Regions from separate parts of the Plantactinospora siamensis genome, predicted to be linked through region 2. Evidence: riboswitches for the same ligand, from Rfam matches in the RefSeq annotation. Region 2 holds a riboswitch; the other holds the start of a gene.
The links. Region 2 has a riboswitch for thiamine pyrophosphate ahead of ACFFHU_RS10105 (ECF transporter S component). Riboswitches for the same ligand answer to the same signal wherever they lie in the genome.

Region 1 (7,580 bases), on a different contig from region 2:
ATGGGAGTCTGGTGAGGATCGCGCTGGCTTCCTACCGGAGCAAGCAACACTGCGGCGGCCAGGGCGTGTACGTGCGCAACCTGTCCCGCGAACTGGTGGCGTTGGGCCACGACGTCGAGGTGTTCTCCGGCCCGCCGTATCCGCGGCTCGATCCCGGCGTCCGGCTGACCCGGGTGCCCAGCCTGGACCTCTACCGTCCCGAGGACCCGTTCCGGCGGCCGGCGCTGCGCGAGTTCCGCGACCGGATCGACGTTCTGGAATACCTGACGATGTGCTCGGGCGGCTTCCCCGAGCCGCGCACCTTCGGCATGCGACTGTCCCGGCTGCTGGCCGACCGGGCCGGCGACTTCGACCTGCTGCACGACAACCAGACCCTGGCGCCGGGCATCCTGCGCATCGCCGACCGAGGGCTGCCGGTCCTCACCACCATCCACCACCCGATCACCGCGGACCGCCGCGCCGCGCTGGCCGCAGCCACCCGGGCGAAACGTCCGGGGGTACGCCGCTGGTACGGCTTCGTGGCCATGCAGCGCCGGGTGGCCCGGCGTAGCCCGCACGTGCTGACCGTCTCCCAGCGCGCCGCCGCGGACATCGCGGCCGATTTCGGGGTGCCGGCCGAGCGCATCCGGGTCGTGCCGGTGGGCGTGGACACCGACACCTTCCGGCCGGCGTCGGCCAGGACCGCCGGCCGGGTCGTCACGGTGGCCAGCTCGGACGCCCCGATGAAGGGGATGGACGTGCTGATCGACGCGGTCCGCCGGGTGCCGCCCACCGTGCTGCGCGAGCTGGTCGTGGTGGGCACGGCGAGCCCGGCCACGGCCCGGGCCGTCCAGCGGGCGGACCTGGCCGGTCGGGTCCGGTTCGTCAGCGGCCTGCCGGACACCGAGCTGGCCGAGCTGCTCGGCTCCGCCCAGGCGCTGGCGGTCCCGTCCCGGTACGAGGGGTTCTCGCTGCCGGCCGTGGAGGCCCTGGCCTGCGCGACACCGGTGGTGGCGTCCAATGTGGGCGCCCTGCCCGAGCTGCTCGGCGGCGACCGCCGGTGCGGGACGCTCGTGCCGCCCGGCGACGCCGAGGCGCTGGCGGCGGCGCTGGCCGAGCTGCTGGCCGACCCCCGGGCCTGCGCCGACCTCGGCGCCGAGGGCCGGCGCCGGGTGCTGGCCGGCTACGGCTGGCCGGCGGTCGCCCGGGCCACGGCCGAGCTGTACGCCGAAATCGCCGGCCACCCCGTCGCAGCGGCGCCCGCCGTCCCGAGCCCGGCGCCCGCCACCGGGCCGGTCCCGACCGCCGCCGGACCCGCCCCGGTCGACGCCGATTCCGGCTGCCCGGCGGCCGCATGATCACCGTCGACTACCGCCGGCTGGACGTCCGGCCCGGCCAGCGGCTGCTCGACGTGGGCTGCGGCGCCGGCCGGCACGCCTTCGAGGCGTACCGGCGGGGCGCCCACGTCACCGCCTTCGACACCAACGCCGACGACCTGCGCGCGGTCGGCGGGATGTTCGGGGCGATGGCCGAGACCGGCGAGGCGGGTCGGGTGGGCCCGGCCGGACCGTTGGCCCGGGCCACGACCGTGCAGGGTGACGCGCGGCGCATGCCGTTTCCGGACGCCAGCTTCGACCGGGTGATCGCGGCCGAGGTGCTGGAGCACATCGTGGCGGACACCGCGGCCATCGGGGAGATCGCCCGGGTGCTGCGCCCGGGCGGGCTGGCCGCGGTGACGGTGCCGCGCTGGTGGCCGGAGCGGGTGTGCTGGCTGCTGTCCGACGCCTACCACGCCAACGAGGGTGGGCACGTGCGCATCTACCGCCGAGCGGAGCTGACCGACCGGCTGGGCGGGGCGGGGCTGCGGGCCGCCGGCCGTCACCACCACGCGCACGCGCTGCACTCGCCGTACTGGTGGCTCAAGTGCGCGGTGGGCGTGGACCGGGACGTGGCGCCCGTGCGGGCCTACCACCGACTGCTGGTCTGGGACCTGATGCGGGCGCCGCGGACCACCCGGTGGACCGAGCGTGCCCTCAACCCGGCGCTCGGCAAGAGCCTGGTGCTCTACGTCCGCAAGCCGGCCGATGCCTGATCCGGACGGGCGGACCGCGCCGCACGGACGGGCCGCGCCGGACAGGCCGGCCGCGCTGAGCGGGCCGCAGTTGCGCGCCACGGCCGGCTTCATCGCCGCGCAGCAACGCCCGGACGGCGGCATCCCCAGCACCGCCGACGGGCCGCTCGACCCGTGGGACCACGTGGAGTCGGCCATGGCGCTGTCCGCGAGCGGGCTGCGGGCCGAGGCGGAGCGGGCGTACGCGTACAGCGCCCGTACCCAGCGGCCGGACGGGTCCTGGCCGATGCTGGTGCGCGGCGACGTGGTGGAGGACCCGGCGGCCGACACCAACCAGTGCGCCTACCTGGCCGTGGGGGTGTGGCACCACTACCTCGTGACCCGCGACCGCGGCTTCCTCGACGCGATGTGGCCGACCGTCCGGCGGCTCACGGAGTTCGTGCTGGCCGCCCAGCGGCCGACCGGCGAGCTGGCCTGGGCGGTCAACCGCCGCGGCCAGACCGAGGACTTCGCGCTGCTCACCGGCAGCGCCAGCGCGGTGCAGTCGGTGCACAGCGCCAGCCTCATCGCCGGCACGGTGGGCGCGGACCCGCGACCCTGGCATGCCGCGGCCGCCCGGCTCGCGCACGCCGTACGCCACCATCCGGGCCGGTTCGCCGACCGGTCCCGCTGGTCGATGGACTGGTACTACCCGGTGCTCGGCGGCGCCTGCCGCGGCGGCGCGGCCCGGCAACGCCTGGCCGACGGCTGGGACACCTTCGTCTGGCCGGCCTGGGGGGTGCGGTGCGTGGCCGACCGGCCCTGGGTGACCGTCGCGGAGACCTGCGAGCTGGTGCTGGCGCTCGACGCCGTGGGCGATCCGCGGGCACACCGGCTGTTCCGGGACGTGCAGCGGCTGCGCGACCCGGACGGCGGCTACCAGATGGGGTACGTGGTGGACGACCGGGTCGCCTGGCCGGACGAGCGTCCAACCTGGACGGCGGCCGCGGTGCTGCTCGCCGCCGACGCGCTGTCACGCACCTCACCGGGCGCGGCCGTGTTCGCCGACGCCGGTGCGATGGCCCGGGCCGCGCGGACCCCGGTGGCCGGCTGCGGCTGCCCGCCCGACGCCGAGCCCCGGTACGACCTCGCCGGGCAGGGGGTGGCGCCGTGAACCCGGAGCTGGCCCGGCTGGTGGCCGCGGTGCCCGGGTTCATGCCGGCGGACGAGGGGGAGGCCCTGCACGCGGCCGCCCGGGAGGCGGCCGCGGGCACCTGGCTGGAGATCGGCACGTACTGCGGCAAGTCGACGCTGATCCTCGCCGACGCGGCCCGCTCGGTCGGCGCCTGCCTGGTGACCGTCGACCATCACCACGGTTCCGAGGAGAACCAACCGGGCTGGGACTATCACGACCGTGCATTGGTCGACCCCCGGACCGGCCGGCTCGACACCCTGCCCGCCTTCCGGCGGGTCCTCGACGACCACCTGGCCGACGTGGTGAGCCCGGTCGTGGCCCCGACCCAGCTGGTGGCCCGCTGGTGGTCGGCGCCGCTGCGGCTGCTGTTCCTCGACGGCAACCACACCGAGGACGTGGCCCAGCACGACTTTCACGCGTTCGCCCGGCACCTCGTACCCGGTGGTCTGCTGTTGGTCCACGACGTCTTCCCGGACCCGGCCGACGGCGGCCAGGCGCCCTGGCACGTGGTACGGACCGCCCTCGGGTCCGGCGACTTCGCGCAGCTGGCCGTGCACGGCTCGCTGCGGGTGCTGCGCCGCGCCTGACGCGCCCCCGACCGGCCGCCGGCGGCGCCGCCCCAGAGCGACGGCGCCGGCGAGCGGCGTCGGCGGGCGGCGGCGTCGGACAGCGGCGGCCGGGTGGCGTAGAGTTGCCGCCATCAGAGCCTGCCGGTTCGCCAGCAGGCTCACGGGAGCTCGGGGATGACCGGGCTGAGAGGGCGGACGAACCTGCCGCCGACCGCTGGAACCTGTCCGGGTAATGCCGGCGTAGGGAGCATGCGATGGCCACCCCTGTTTCGTCCGTGGGCCGCGACGCGGCGCCGACCGCGCGTGACGGCGACGCCCCGCTCACCCTGACCGAGCCGGCGCCGCGGCCGTTCGGCCTGCGCGACGTCCTCGGCTTCTGGGGCAACCTGGGCATCAGCCTGCTGCTGCCGGTGGCGGCCTCATTCGTGGTGCTGCCCGGGCGACCGCTCTGGGTCAGCATGGCCGCCATCGTGGTGGGCGCGGCCATCGGCTCGGTGCTGCTCGGCCTCGGCGCCGCGGCCGGGGCCCGCGAGGGCGTACCGATGATGGTCCTGCTGCGCGGCCTGCTCGGCCGCCGGGTCTCCTACCTGCCGACGGCGCTCAACCTGGTCCAGTGCGTCGGCTGGGCCACCTTCGAGATCTGGGTCATCGCCGAGGCCGCCGCGCGGGCGCTGCACCTGCCGCGCTGGCCCTTCGTGCTGGCCGCGGGCGTGGCGGCCACGCTCATGGCGCTGCGCCCGCTCGGCGCCGTGCGGGTGCTCGCCCGGTACGCCGTCTGGGCCGCGCTGGCCTGCACCGCCTACCTGTTCGTCGACGTGCTCACCCATCCGATCGCGCCGGCCGGGTCCGGCGGCGCCACCTCGTTCTGGACCGCGGCCGACATCGTCGTGGCGCTGCCGGTGTCCTGGTTCCCGCTGGTGGCCGACTACACCCGGCACGCCCGCGGCCCGCGCACCGCCTTCACCGGCGCCACCGTCGGGTACGGCCTGGCCACCGTGGCCTTCTTCGCCCTCGGCGTGCTGGCGCTGTCCGCGTACCGGGCGGCCGGGCTGGACGTGATCGGCGCGCTGCTGGCCGTGCCGCTCGGCGCGGTGGCCGTGGGCGTGCTCGTGGTCGTCGAGCTCGACGAGGCGTTCGCGAACATCTACTCGACGGCCCTGTCCGCGCAGAACATCGCCGCCCGGCTGGACCGGCGGATCCTCGCGGCGCTGGTCGGCGCGCTGGCCACGCTGCTGGCGTTCACCCTGGACGTGCTCTCGTACGAGCCGTTCCTGTTCCTCATCGGCGCCACCTTCGTGCCGCTGGTCGGCGTCTTCGTGGTCCGGTACTTCCTCGTGCCCCGCGGCGCCTGGGACACTTCCGACCGAGCCCGCGCCCGGCCGGTGCTGCTGGTGCCGTGGGCCGCCGGATTCGTGGCCTACCAGCTCACCCTGCCCTCGGCGCTGGCCGGCGCCGCGGCCGGGTGGACGGCCTGGTGGGGACGGTGGCAGGCGGATCTCGGCATCGACCCGGCCAACGGCTGGTCGGCGTCGCTGGTGAGCCTCGTCGTGGCGGCCGCGCTGACGGCCGTGGTCAGCCTGCCCGCCGTGGTCCGCCGCGCGACGCCCGAGCGGCCGGCATGAGTCCGCCGCTGGGCCGGCTGCACGTGCTCACCGACGCCCGCGCCGGCCGGGACGCGCTCGGCGTCGCGACCCGGGCGGTCGAGGCGGGCGCGCCGGTGATCCAGCTGCGGGTCAAGGGCCGCACCGACCGCGAGCTGTACGACCTGGGCACCCGGCTGATGGCGATCTGCGCCCGGCACGGCACCGTCTGCGTCGTCAACGACCGGCCCGACCTCGCCCTGGCGATCGGCGCGCACGGCACCCACCTCGGCGCGGACGACCTGCCGGTGGCCGCGGTCCGCCGGCTGGTGGGCCCGGGCCACCTGATCGGCGGCACGGCCCGGGAGCCGGGGCGGGCGGCGCGGCTGGTGGCCGAGGGCGTGGACTACCTGGGGGTGGGTCCGGCGTACGGCACGAGCACCAAGGCGGGGCTGCCGACGCCGATCGGGCCGGCCGGCGTCGGCGCGGTGGCCCGCGCGGTCGACGTGCCGGTCATCGCGATCGGCGGCATCACCGCCGATCGGGTCCGGCCGGTGCTCGCCGCCGGGGCGTACGGGGTGGCCGTGGTGGGCGCGGTCTCCGACGCGGCCGACCCGGCCGCCGCGACCGGGTCCCTGCTCGACGCGCTGGGGGAGGCATGACCGACGTGCTGGTCGCCGGCGGCGGGCCGATCGGCCTGGCCGTGGCCTGGCGGTGCGCCCGGCGCGGCCTCGCCGTCACCGTGGTCGACGACGGCAGCGCCGGCGCCTGGCAGGCGGCCGCCGGCATGCTGGCGCCGGTGGCCGAGGCCGGGTACGGCGAGGAGCCGCTGCTGCGGCTCGGCCTGGCGTCCCTGCGGCTGTTCCCGCGGTTCGTGGCCGACCTGCGGGACGCCACCGGCATCGAGGTGCCGCTGCGCACCGCCGGCACCCTGCAGGTCGGCTTCGACGCCGACGACATGCGGGCGCTGGACGACCTGCACCGCTTCCACCGGGAGCTCGAGCTGCCGGCCGAGCGGCTCACCCCCGGTCAGGCCCGACGCCGGGAACCGGCGCTCACCCCGCGGCTGCGCGGCGCGCTGCACGTCCCGGCGGACCACTCCGTGGATGCCCGGGCGCTGCGGGCGGCGCTGCGGACCGCGGCCCTGGACGCCGGCGTACGGATCGAAACCGGCCGCGTCACCGCGCTCGCCGTCGAGGGCGGCCGGGCCGCGGGGCTCCGGCTGTCCGGCGGTACGAGCCTGCGCGGCGGCACGGTGGTCCTGGCGCTGGGCGCCGGCAGCGGAACCCTGCCCGGGTTGCCGCCGCTGCCCGTACGACCGGTCAAGGGTCTGGTGCTGCGGCTGCGCGGCGCCGCCGATCTCCTCGGCGGCACGGTCCGGGCGCTGGTCCGGGGCAACTCCGTCTACCTCGTCCCGCTGCCCGGCGGCGAGATCGTGGTCGGCGCCACGGTGGAGGAGAAGGGCTTCGACCCGGCCGTCGCGGCCGGCGCCGTGTACCAACTGCTGCGGGACGCCATCGAGGTCGTGCCGGCGGTCACCGAGCTGGAGCTGACCGAGACCGTGGTCCGGTTCCGCCCCGGCACCCCGGACAACGCCCCGCTGCTCGGCCCCGGCCACCTTCCCGGCCTGGTGCTGGCCACCGGCCACTACCGGAACGGGATCCTGCTCACCCCGGTGACCGCCGACGCGATCGCCGCGCTGCTCGCCGACGGCGCCCTGCCGGCCGTCGCGGCCGGGTTCGGGCCCGACCGCTTTCCCGCTCCGCGTCCGGAAGGGACGACCCGATGACCGTGACCCTCAACGGAACCGCCACCGACATGGCCGACGGCGCCACCGTGGGCGATCTCGTCCGCCGGTACGCCCCGGACCGGCGCCGCATCGCGGTGGCCCGCAACGGCGAGGTGGTGCCGCGCGGGGACTGGGACGGCACCGCGCTGGTCGAGGCGGACGTCGTCGAGGTGCTCACTCCGGTCGCGGGCGGGTGACGGCATGGACCCGCTGATCATCGCCGGGGTGGAGTTCCGGTCCCGGCTGCTGCTCGGCACCGGCGGCGTACCGAGCCTGGAGGTGCTGGACCGGTCGATCGCCGCCGCCGGCGCCGAGCTGGTCACCGTGGCGCTGCGCCGGGTCGAGGCGGCCGCCGGCGGACCGCTGCTGGACGTGCTCGACCGGGCCAAGGTGCGGCTGCTGCCCAACACCGCCGGTT
Region 2 (7,580 bases):
CGAGCAGCTCGAGATCTCCGCCGAGCTGCTGCTCGGCGGCCTGGTGCCGGTGGCGTCCGGGATGGACCGGCACGACGGCGAGGCGGCGATCCGGATCCGGAACCGGTACGCCACCCTGCACGCCGCCCGGCTCCCGCCCGGGGACGAGGTCACCCTGCCGGACGCGCCGTTCCTGCACCTGTACGTGCCGGTCGGCGCGGTCATGCTGGAGGGCACCGGCGAGCTGGCGGTCGGTGACGCGGCCCGGATCACCGCCGCCGGCGGCCAGCGGGTGGTGGCCACCGAACCGGCCGAGATCCTCGTCTGGGAGATGCACGCGACGTTCGGCGACGGTTGAGCCGGCGCCGGAACCCGAGCCGCGCCGCCGGCGGGGCCCGCCTGCCGGCAGGGCCCAGCTGCCGGCAGGGCCCAGCTGCCGGCGGGGCCAGTGGGTCAACAGGGGACCCTTCCCTGCGGCTATCCGAGCAGCGGGCGGAAGGTGCCGGCGAGCACGCTCACCGCGAGCGCGGCGCCGGCCAGCGCGGCGGCGCCGGCCACCAGCAGACCGTCGGCCGGGCCGAAGCGTTGCGGCCGGGCGACCGTGCGGGGCGTGCGGCCGTCGAAGCCGCGGGCGTCCATCGCGGTGGCCAGCCGGGTGCCCCGGCGGATGGCGCCGACCAGCAGGGCGAACGCCGTGGAGCCGAACAGCCGTACCCGGGCCACCGGGTTGCGCCCGGCGTCCACCCCGCGGGCCCGGCGCGCCATGCTGATCATCTGCCACTCGGCCCCGAGCAGCGGCACCAGCCGGAATGCGGCGAGGGTGCCGATCGCGAACCGGGCCGGCGCCTTGGCGTTCTGGATCAGCGCGTCGGCCAGATCGGTGGGGTCGGTGCTGGCGAACACCAGAACCCCGGGCAGGGCCACCGCGACCAGCCGGAGCCCCAGACCGAGCGCGGTCAGCAGCACCCCGCTGGTCAGCTCGACCGGGCCGAGCCGGGCCAGCAGGACGCCGGAGCGGTCGGCCGCGAACAGCACCAGCGTGAGGGTCAGTCCGGCCACGCTGGCCAGCAGCGGCCAGCCCCGGCGGGCCAGGTCGGCGTACCGGAGTCCGAAGGCCGGTGCCACGGCCAGCTCGACCGCGATGGCCAGCGCGGGCGTCAGCGGATCGAGGCTGGCCACCAGGACCGCCGAGAAGAGCAGGGCGGCCGCCAGCTTGGCCACCGGGTTCCGGCGGGCCAGCGGCGCCGTCGGGGCCGCGCCCGCCGTCGGGACCCCGATCATCGCCGCACCCCGCCCTTGACCGCATCGGACGGGCGGCCGGTCGCGGCGGAGGCCTCCGCGCCCGCGGACGCCGAGGTACCCGTTCCGGCGGAGGCCGGGGTCTCCGTGCTGCACGGGCCGGATGCGGCCGGGGTCCCGGCGCCGAGGGACGGGCGGCGGGTCGCGGCCTGAGTCTCCGTGCCGGCCGACGTCGAGGTCCGGATGCTGGCGGCCGAGTCGGGGTCCGCAGGCGGGCCGGCGTCGGCGGGCGGGTCGGCGTCGGCGGGCGGGTCGGCGTCGGCGTCGGCGGGCGGGTCGGGGTCCGAGGCGCCGCCCGGGGCGAGCGGCAGGCACCGGTCCGCCAGCGCCGCGACGAAGTCCCGGTCGTGGGTCACCGCCACGATGCCGTGCCCCTCGTCGCGCAGTCCGGCGAGCAGGTCCACCAGCTCCAGCCAGGTGCGCCGGTCCTGGCCGAAGGTCGGCTCGTCGCAGACCAGCAGGGCGGGCGCGGTGGCCAGCGCCGTCGCCACGCTCAGCCGCCGCGCCTCGCCGCCGGAGAGCGTGTACGGGTTGGCGCCGGCCAACCGGTCCAGGCGTAGCCGTTCCAGCAGCTCGGCCACGACAATCCGAACCTGCTCGCCGGTCCTGCCGGTGCGGCGCGGGCCGAGGGCCAGCTCGTCGGCCACCGTCCGGGTGACGAACTGGTGCTCCGGGTTCTGGAACACCGAGCCGATGCGGGCGGCGAGCACCGGCGCGCGCCAGCGGTGCGGGGAGGCGCCGCCGCCGGACCGCCCTCGGCGCCCCGGCCGAGTCGCGCCCGTCGCGCCGAGGGCGCCGGCCGCCGGTGCGGCGCCACCGGCGCGGAGTGCCGCGCCGGGCTCGCCGGTCAGGGCCGGTGCGGCCACCACCCGGCCGGCGCCGGGGCGGAGCAGCCCGCCGAGCAGCAGCGCGAGAGTGGACTTGCCGGCGCCGTTCGGGCCGAGCACCGCGAGCGCCTCGCCGGCCCGGACGGTGAGGTCCACCGGCGCGAGCCGGCCCGGCAGCGCCAGCCGCTCGGCGCGCAGCAGCGGCGCGCCGGCCGGTCGCCGGGACCGGCGGTCCGGCACGCGGTGTCCCGGCACCCACACCCCGGCCGCGGCCAGCTCCGGCCCGTACGCCTCGAAGACCGCGTCGGGCGGACCGTCGGCCCGGACGCCGCCGCCGGCCGACAGCACCACCACCCGGTCGACCAGCGGAAGCGCCTCGGCCACCCGGTGCTCGACGAGGATCAGCGCGGTGTCGCCACGGTGCGCCGCGGCGACGGCCTCGCGGACCAGGGCCGCGCCGGCCGGATCGAGGTTGGCGGTCGGCTCGTCGAGCAGCAGCAGCCGGGGCCGGGTGGCCAGCGCGCCGGCCAGCGCCAGCCGCTGCTGCTCCCCGCCGGACAGGGCCGAGGTCGGCCGGTCGGGGCCGTACGGGAAGCCGACCCGGCGCAGCGCCTCGGTCACCCGGGGCCAGATCTCGGCCGCCGGCACGCCGCGGTTCTCCAGCCCGAACGCCACGTCGTCGCCGGCCCGGCCGAGGACGAGCTGGGACTGCGGATCCTGGAAGACGATGCCCACCCGGTCCCGGGCGGCGGCCGGGTCGCGGCCGTCGACGCGTACCGTCCCCTCCTGCTCGCCCGAGTCGGCGGCCAGCAGGCCGGCGAGCGCGGCCAGCAGGGTGCTCTTGCCGGCCCCCGACTCGCCGAGCAGCAGGACCCGCTCGCCGGCCTCGACCCGCAGGTCGACACCGCGTACCGCCCAGGCCCGCCGGCCGGCGTGCCGCCAGCCGAAGCCGCGCAGCTCGACCGCGGCGGGGACGCCCGGTCCGGCCACTCAGATCGCGGCCCGCTCGCGGCCGGCCGGGAACCGGTCCAGCACCCCGGTGTCGGCCAGCGCGCGGGTCAGCGCCACGCTGCCGAAGCCGGCCACCACGACGGAGCTGAGCACGGTGAGCGCCAGGTACGGGATCCGGAAGCTGCCCCAGGCGGTGTCCGGGTACCAGACGAAGACGTCGTAGAGCGCGGCGGCGAACCCGGCCAGCGCGGCCGAGAGCAGCGCCACGGGCAGCCGGTAGACCCGGTAGCCGAACAGCGCGAAGGCCAACTCGCCGGCGGCCGCCTCGAGCGGTCCCTGCACCACCAGGGTCCAGCCCCAGCTGGAGCCGAGCGCCACCGAGACCAGGGCCGCCACGGTGAGCGTGAAGAACGCCGCTCCGGGCTTGCGGATCACCAGCGCCCCGAGCACCGCGGGCACCAGCCAGACGCCGTACAGCAGGGCCCGGCCGGGCAGCGGGATGGCGTCGGCCGGCCCGTTCCAGAGCAGGCCCCAGGCCCAGAAGACGACGCCGAACGCGACCCCGAGCACCGCGGCCACGACGATGTCCACCGTGCGCCAGCCCGGGCGCGGGTCGGCGGATGTGCTCATGGTGTGCCTCCCAGTTCGTCGGAACCAGGCAAGACGCACGCCGCGCCCGGGCTGGCCCGGACCGCGGCGCGGCTGGAGGTCGACCGAACTCCCTGCGCTGGCATTACCCAGATCAGGTTCGAGGGTCTGCGGGCGTCGGCCCGCACTCTCAGCGCTGTGCGCTCCCCTGTCGGATGTGAACTTGTCTCGCCAACGCTAGCACCCGCTGACCTGGCCGAAAAGGAAGGACGCCGGTAATCGCCCCGTGCGGGCCCCAGCGGTGCTCGGTACGCTCCGCAGCGTGCGCCCCGAACCGCCGGACCTCCGGCTCGACGCCCGCGGTCTCACCTTCGACGTGTACGCGGGCGGCCCGGCCGGCGGCGAACCGGTGCTGCTGCTGCACGGCTTCCCGCAGCACAGCGCCGAGTGGTCCGGGGTGGCGCCCCGGCTGCACGCCGCCGGGCTGCGCACGTACGCCCTCGACCAGCGCGGCTACTCGCCGGGCGCCCGGCCCGAGGCGGTCGAGGCGTACGCGTCGGTCGAGCTGGTGGCCGACATCGTGGCGGTCCTCGACGGGCTCGACCTGCCGACCGCGCACCTGGTCGGGCACGACTGGGGCGCGCTGGTGGCCTGGCAGGTGGCCGCCCGGCACCCGGACCGGGTCCGCACCCTCACCGCGGTCTCGGTGCCGCACCCGGGCGCCATGGTCCGGGCGTTGAGCACCGACCCCGGGCAGAAGGTCCGCTCGTCGTACATCTCGCTGTTCCGCCGGCCCGGCAAGGCCGAGAGCGTGCTGCTGGCGCTGGACGCCGCGGCGCTGCGGCGGATGCTCGCCGGGGTCGGCCGGGACCGGGTGGAGACGTACGCACGCCCGATGCGCGACCGGGCGGCGCTGACCGCGGCGCTCAACTGGTACCGGGCCATGTCGACGCGGGACTTCGCCGGCACCGGGCCGGTGCCGGTGCCCAGCACGTACGTCTGGAGCGACGGCGACGTGGCGATCGGCCGGACCGCGGCGATGGCCTGTGCCGGGTACGTCACCGGTGACTACCGCCTGGTGGAGCTGCCCGGCGTGTCGCACTGGATTCCCGACGAGGCGCCCGAGCCGCTGGCCGCGGCCATCCTGGCCCGGGTCGGTGCGGCGTGACGCTCGGGGACGACCGCCACGGGCACGGCCCGGCGGCGACCGCGCAGACCGTGCCGCACACCCGGGCCACGCTCGCGGCGGATCTGCGCTCGCTCGGCGTGCGCCCCGGCTCGGTGTTGCTGGTGCACGCCTCGCTGCGGGCGCTCGGGTACGTCTGCGGCGGCGCCCACACGGTGGCGCTGGCGCTGCGCGACGCGCTGGGCCCGGAGGGCACCCTGGTGGTGCCCACGCACACCTCGGAGAACTCGGATCCCGAGCAGTGGCGCAACCCGCCCGTGCCGGAGCACTGGTGGCCGATCATCCGGGCCGAGATGCCGGGCTTCGACCCGGCGGTGACGCCGAGCACCTTCATGGGCGCGCTGGCCGAGTTGGTCCGTACCTCGCCGGGGGCGCACCGCAGCGACCACCCGCAGGTGTCGTTCGCGGCCGTGGGGCCGGCCGCGGCGTCGATCGTGGCGGAGCATCCGCTGGCCGACATGCTCGGCGAGACCTCCCCGCTGGCTCGGCTCTATGAGCGGTCGGCCGACGTGCTGCTGCTCGGCGTCGGGCACGACTCGAACACGTCGCTGCACCTGGCCGAGTACCGCCGGGCCGACCCGCCCCGGGAGCGGCTGGGCGCGGCCGTCCGGACCGCCGGCGGCGGGCGGCGCTGGGTGTGGTGGACGGACGTGGCGCTGGACTCGGACATCTTCCCGCGGCTCGGGGCCGACCTGGAGGCCACCGGCGCGGTCCGGCTGGGCCGGGTGGGCGCCGGGCCGGCCCGGCTGATGGACCAGCGGGCCGTCGTGGACTTCGCGCTGCACTGGCTGACCGGGGACCGGAGGGGGAGCACCGGATGACGTTGGACGCCGACGGCTACCTGGCGGCCGTGACGGGGGCGATGGACCGGGTGTCGCGCGAGCAGCGCGCCGGGGTGGAGCGCGCCGCCGACCTGATGCTGGACTGCGTCCGGTCCGGCGGCGTGGTGCAGGCCTTTGGCACCGGGCACTCGGAGGCGCTGGCCATGGAGATCGCGGGCCGGGCCGGTGGGCTGGTGCCGACCAATCGGATCGCGCTGCGCGACCTGGTGCTGCACGGTGGCGAGCCGGCCGAGGTGCTCGGCCCGACGCTGGAGCGGGATCCCGCGGTGGCGCACCGGCTGCTCGCGCTGGCGCCGGTGGACCCGCGGGACCTCTTCGTGATCGCCTCCAACTCGGGTGTGAACGGCGCGGTGGTCGAGTTGGCCACCCTGGTCACCGGGCGGGGCCACCCGCTGATCGCGATCACCTCGGTCGCGCACTCGGCCGGGATGACGTCCCGGCACCCGTCCGGGCGCCGGCTGGCCGACCTGGCGGACGTCGTGCTGGACAACGGCGCCCCGTACGGGGACGCGGCGCTGCCGCTGCCCGGTGGCGGCGCGGTGGGCGCGGTCTCGTCCATCACCGCGGCGCTGCTGGCCCAGCAGATCGTGGTGACGGCCGTGGGCCGGATGGTGGCGGCCGGGGAGACGCCGCCGGTGTATCTCTCGGCCAACATCGCGGGCGGCGACGAGCACAACCGGGCGTTGGAGCAGCGGTACGCCGGGCGGATCCGCCGCGGATCGTGATCTTCGCTGGCGTTTGTCCAGCTGCACCCTCGGGAACGTTCCTCCGACCGTATGGTGAACCGGAGGTGTCCGTTGGGTGACGAGAGTGACCGGCAGCGCTGGCAGCGCAACTTCACCGATCTGCTGCAGGAGCTGCGGGTGGCCCAGACGGGCATCCAGATCCTCTTCGCGTTCCTGCTGACCCTGCCGTTCAGCGCCCAGTTCGGCAAGACCACCGACCTGCAGCGGGACGTCTACATCGTGGCCCTGCTGGCCGCGTCCGGCGCGGCCGCGCTGATCATCTCCCCGGTGGCGTTCCACCGCGCGCTGTTCCGGCAGGGCCGCAAGCCCGAACTGGTGGTGTTCGCGCACCGGGTGGCCACCTGGGGGCTCTACCTCACGCTGGTGGCCATGGTCAGCTCGGTCTTCATGATCACCGACTTCCTGCTCGACCAGACCGTGGCGCTCATCCTGTCCGCCATCACCGCCGCCTGGTTCGTGGCGTTCTGGATCGCCATGCCGGCGATCCGGCACCGCTGGGTGGACGAGGACGCCGACGAGGAGTTCGCGGACGAGGAGGCCCGGGACCGGTCCGACTCGGCCCGATGACCCTACCGATGGGTAGGACCGAGGAGTAACGTCGGTCACAGCTGGTTCGCCGTACCCGAAGCCGCAGGGAGGCCACCATGACGACGACGCAGGACCGCGGTCCGGCGCCCGGTGGCGCGGACGGCGCCGACCCCGGCGCGGCCGGCACGGCTTCCGACTCGGCGCCCGGCGCGGCCGGCTCCGCTTCCGGCGCGGCCGGCTCCGCTTCCGGCGCGGCCGGCTCGGCTTCCGGCGCGGCCGGCTCGGCCGGCTCGGCTTCTGGCGTGGCGGCCACCGGCCCGCTGCCCCGGGAGGCCGGCCAGGTCTCCGAGCGGGAGGCCCGGCAGGTGGCCGAGGCCGCCCGGGAGGCCGAATGGGGCCGACCGAGCTTCGGCAAGGAACTCTTCCTGGGTCGGTTCCGGCTGGACCTGATCGACCCCTGGCCCACCGCCGAACGCTCCGCGGCCGGCGCCGAGTTCCTCGACAGGCTGCGCGACTACCTCCGGTCCGAGGTCGACGGCCGGCAGATCGAACGGGACGCCCGGATCCCGGACGAGGTGTTCCGCGGCCTGGCCCGGCTCGGCGCCTTCGGCATGAAGATCGACCCCGGATACGG

Region 1: it holds a riboswitch for thiamine pyrophosphate, as region 2 does, so the genes downstream of both, ACFFHU_RS27220 (purine-cytosine permease family protein) here and ACFFHU_RS10105 (ECF transporter S component) in region 2, are expected to answer to the same signal.

What each region holds. Positions count from the first base shown of each region.
Region 1 is NZ_JBHLUE010000026.1:411,843-419,422, forward strand. It holds gene ACFFHU_RS27200 (glycosyltransferase family 4 protein) at 12-1,337, shown strand; gene ACFFHU_RS27205 (class I SAM-dependent methyltransferase) at 1,334-2,071, shown strand; gene ACFFHU_RS27210 (prenyltransferase) at 2,064-3,203, shown strand; gene ACFFHU_RS27215 (class I SAM-dependent methyltransferase) at 3,200-3,811, shown strand; TPP riboswitch at 3,945-4,054, shown strand; gene ACFFHU_RS27220 (purine-cytosine permease family protein) at 4,048-5,415, shown strand; gene thiE (thiamine phosphate synthase) at 5,412-6,035, shown strand; gene thiO (glycine oxidase ThiO) at 6,032-7,162, shown strand; gene thiS (sulfur carrier protein ThiS) at 7,159-7,359, shown strand; gene ACFFHU_RS27240 (thiazole synthase) at 7,364-7,580, shown strand, end outside.
Region 2 is NZ_JBHLUE010000006.1:56,722-64,301, forward strand. It holds gene ACFFHU_RS10090 (pirin family protein) at 1-337, shown strand, start outside; gene ACFFHU_RS10095 (energy-coupling factor transporter transmembrane component T family protein) at 457-1,260, opposite strand; partial or broken gene ACFFHU_RS10100 (ABC transporter ATP-binding protein) at 1,593-3,095, opposite strand; gene ACFFHU_RS10105 (ECF transporter S component) at 3,096-3,686, opposite strand; TPP riboswitch at 3,758-3,864, opposite strand; gene ACFFHU_RS10110 (alpha/beta fold hydrolase) at 3,967-4,812, shown strand; gene ACFFHU_RS10115 (AAC(3) family N-acetyltransferase) at 4,809-5,651, shown strand; gene ACFFHU_RS10120 (sugar isomerase domain-containing protein) at 5,648-6,397, shown strand; gene ACFFHU_RS10125 (DUF6328 family protein) at 6,470-6,985, shown strand; gene ACFFHU_RS10130 (acyl-CoA dehydrogenase family protein) at 7,063-7,580, shown strand, end outside.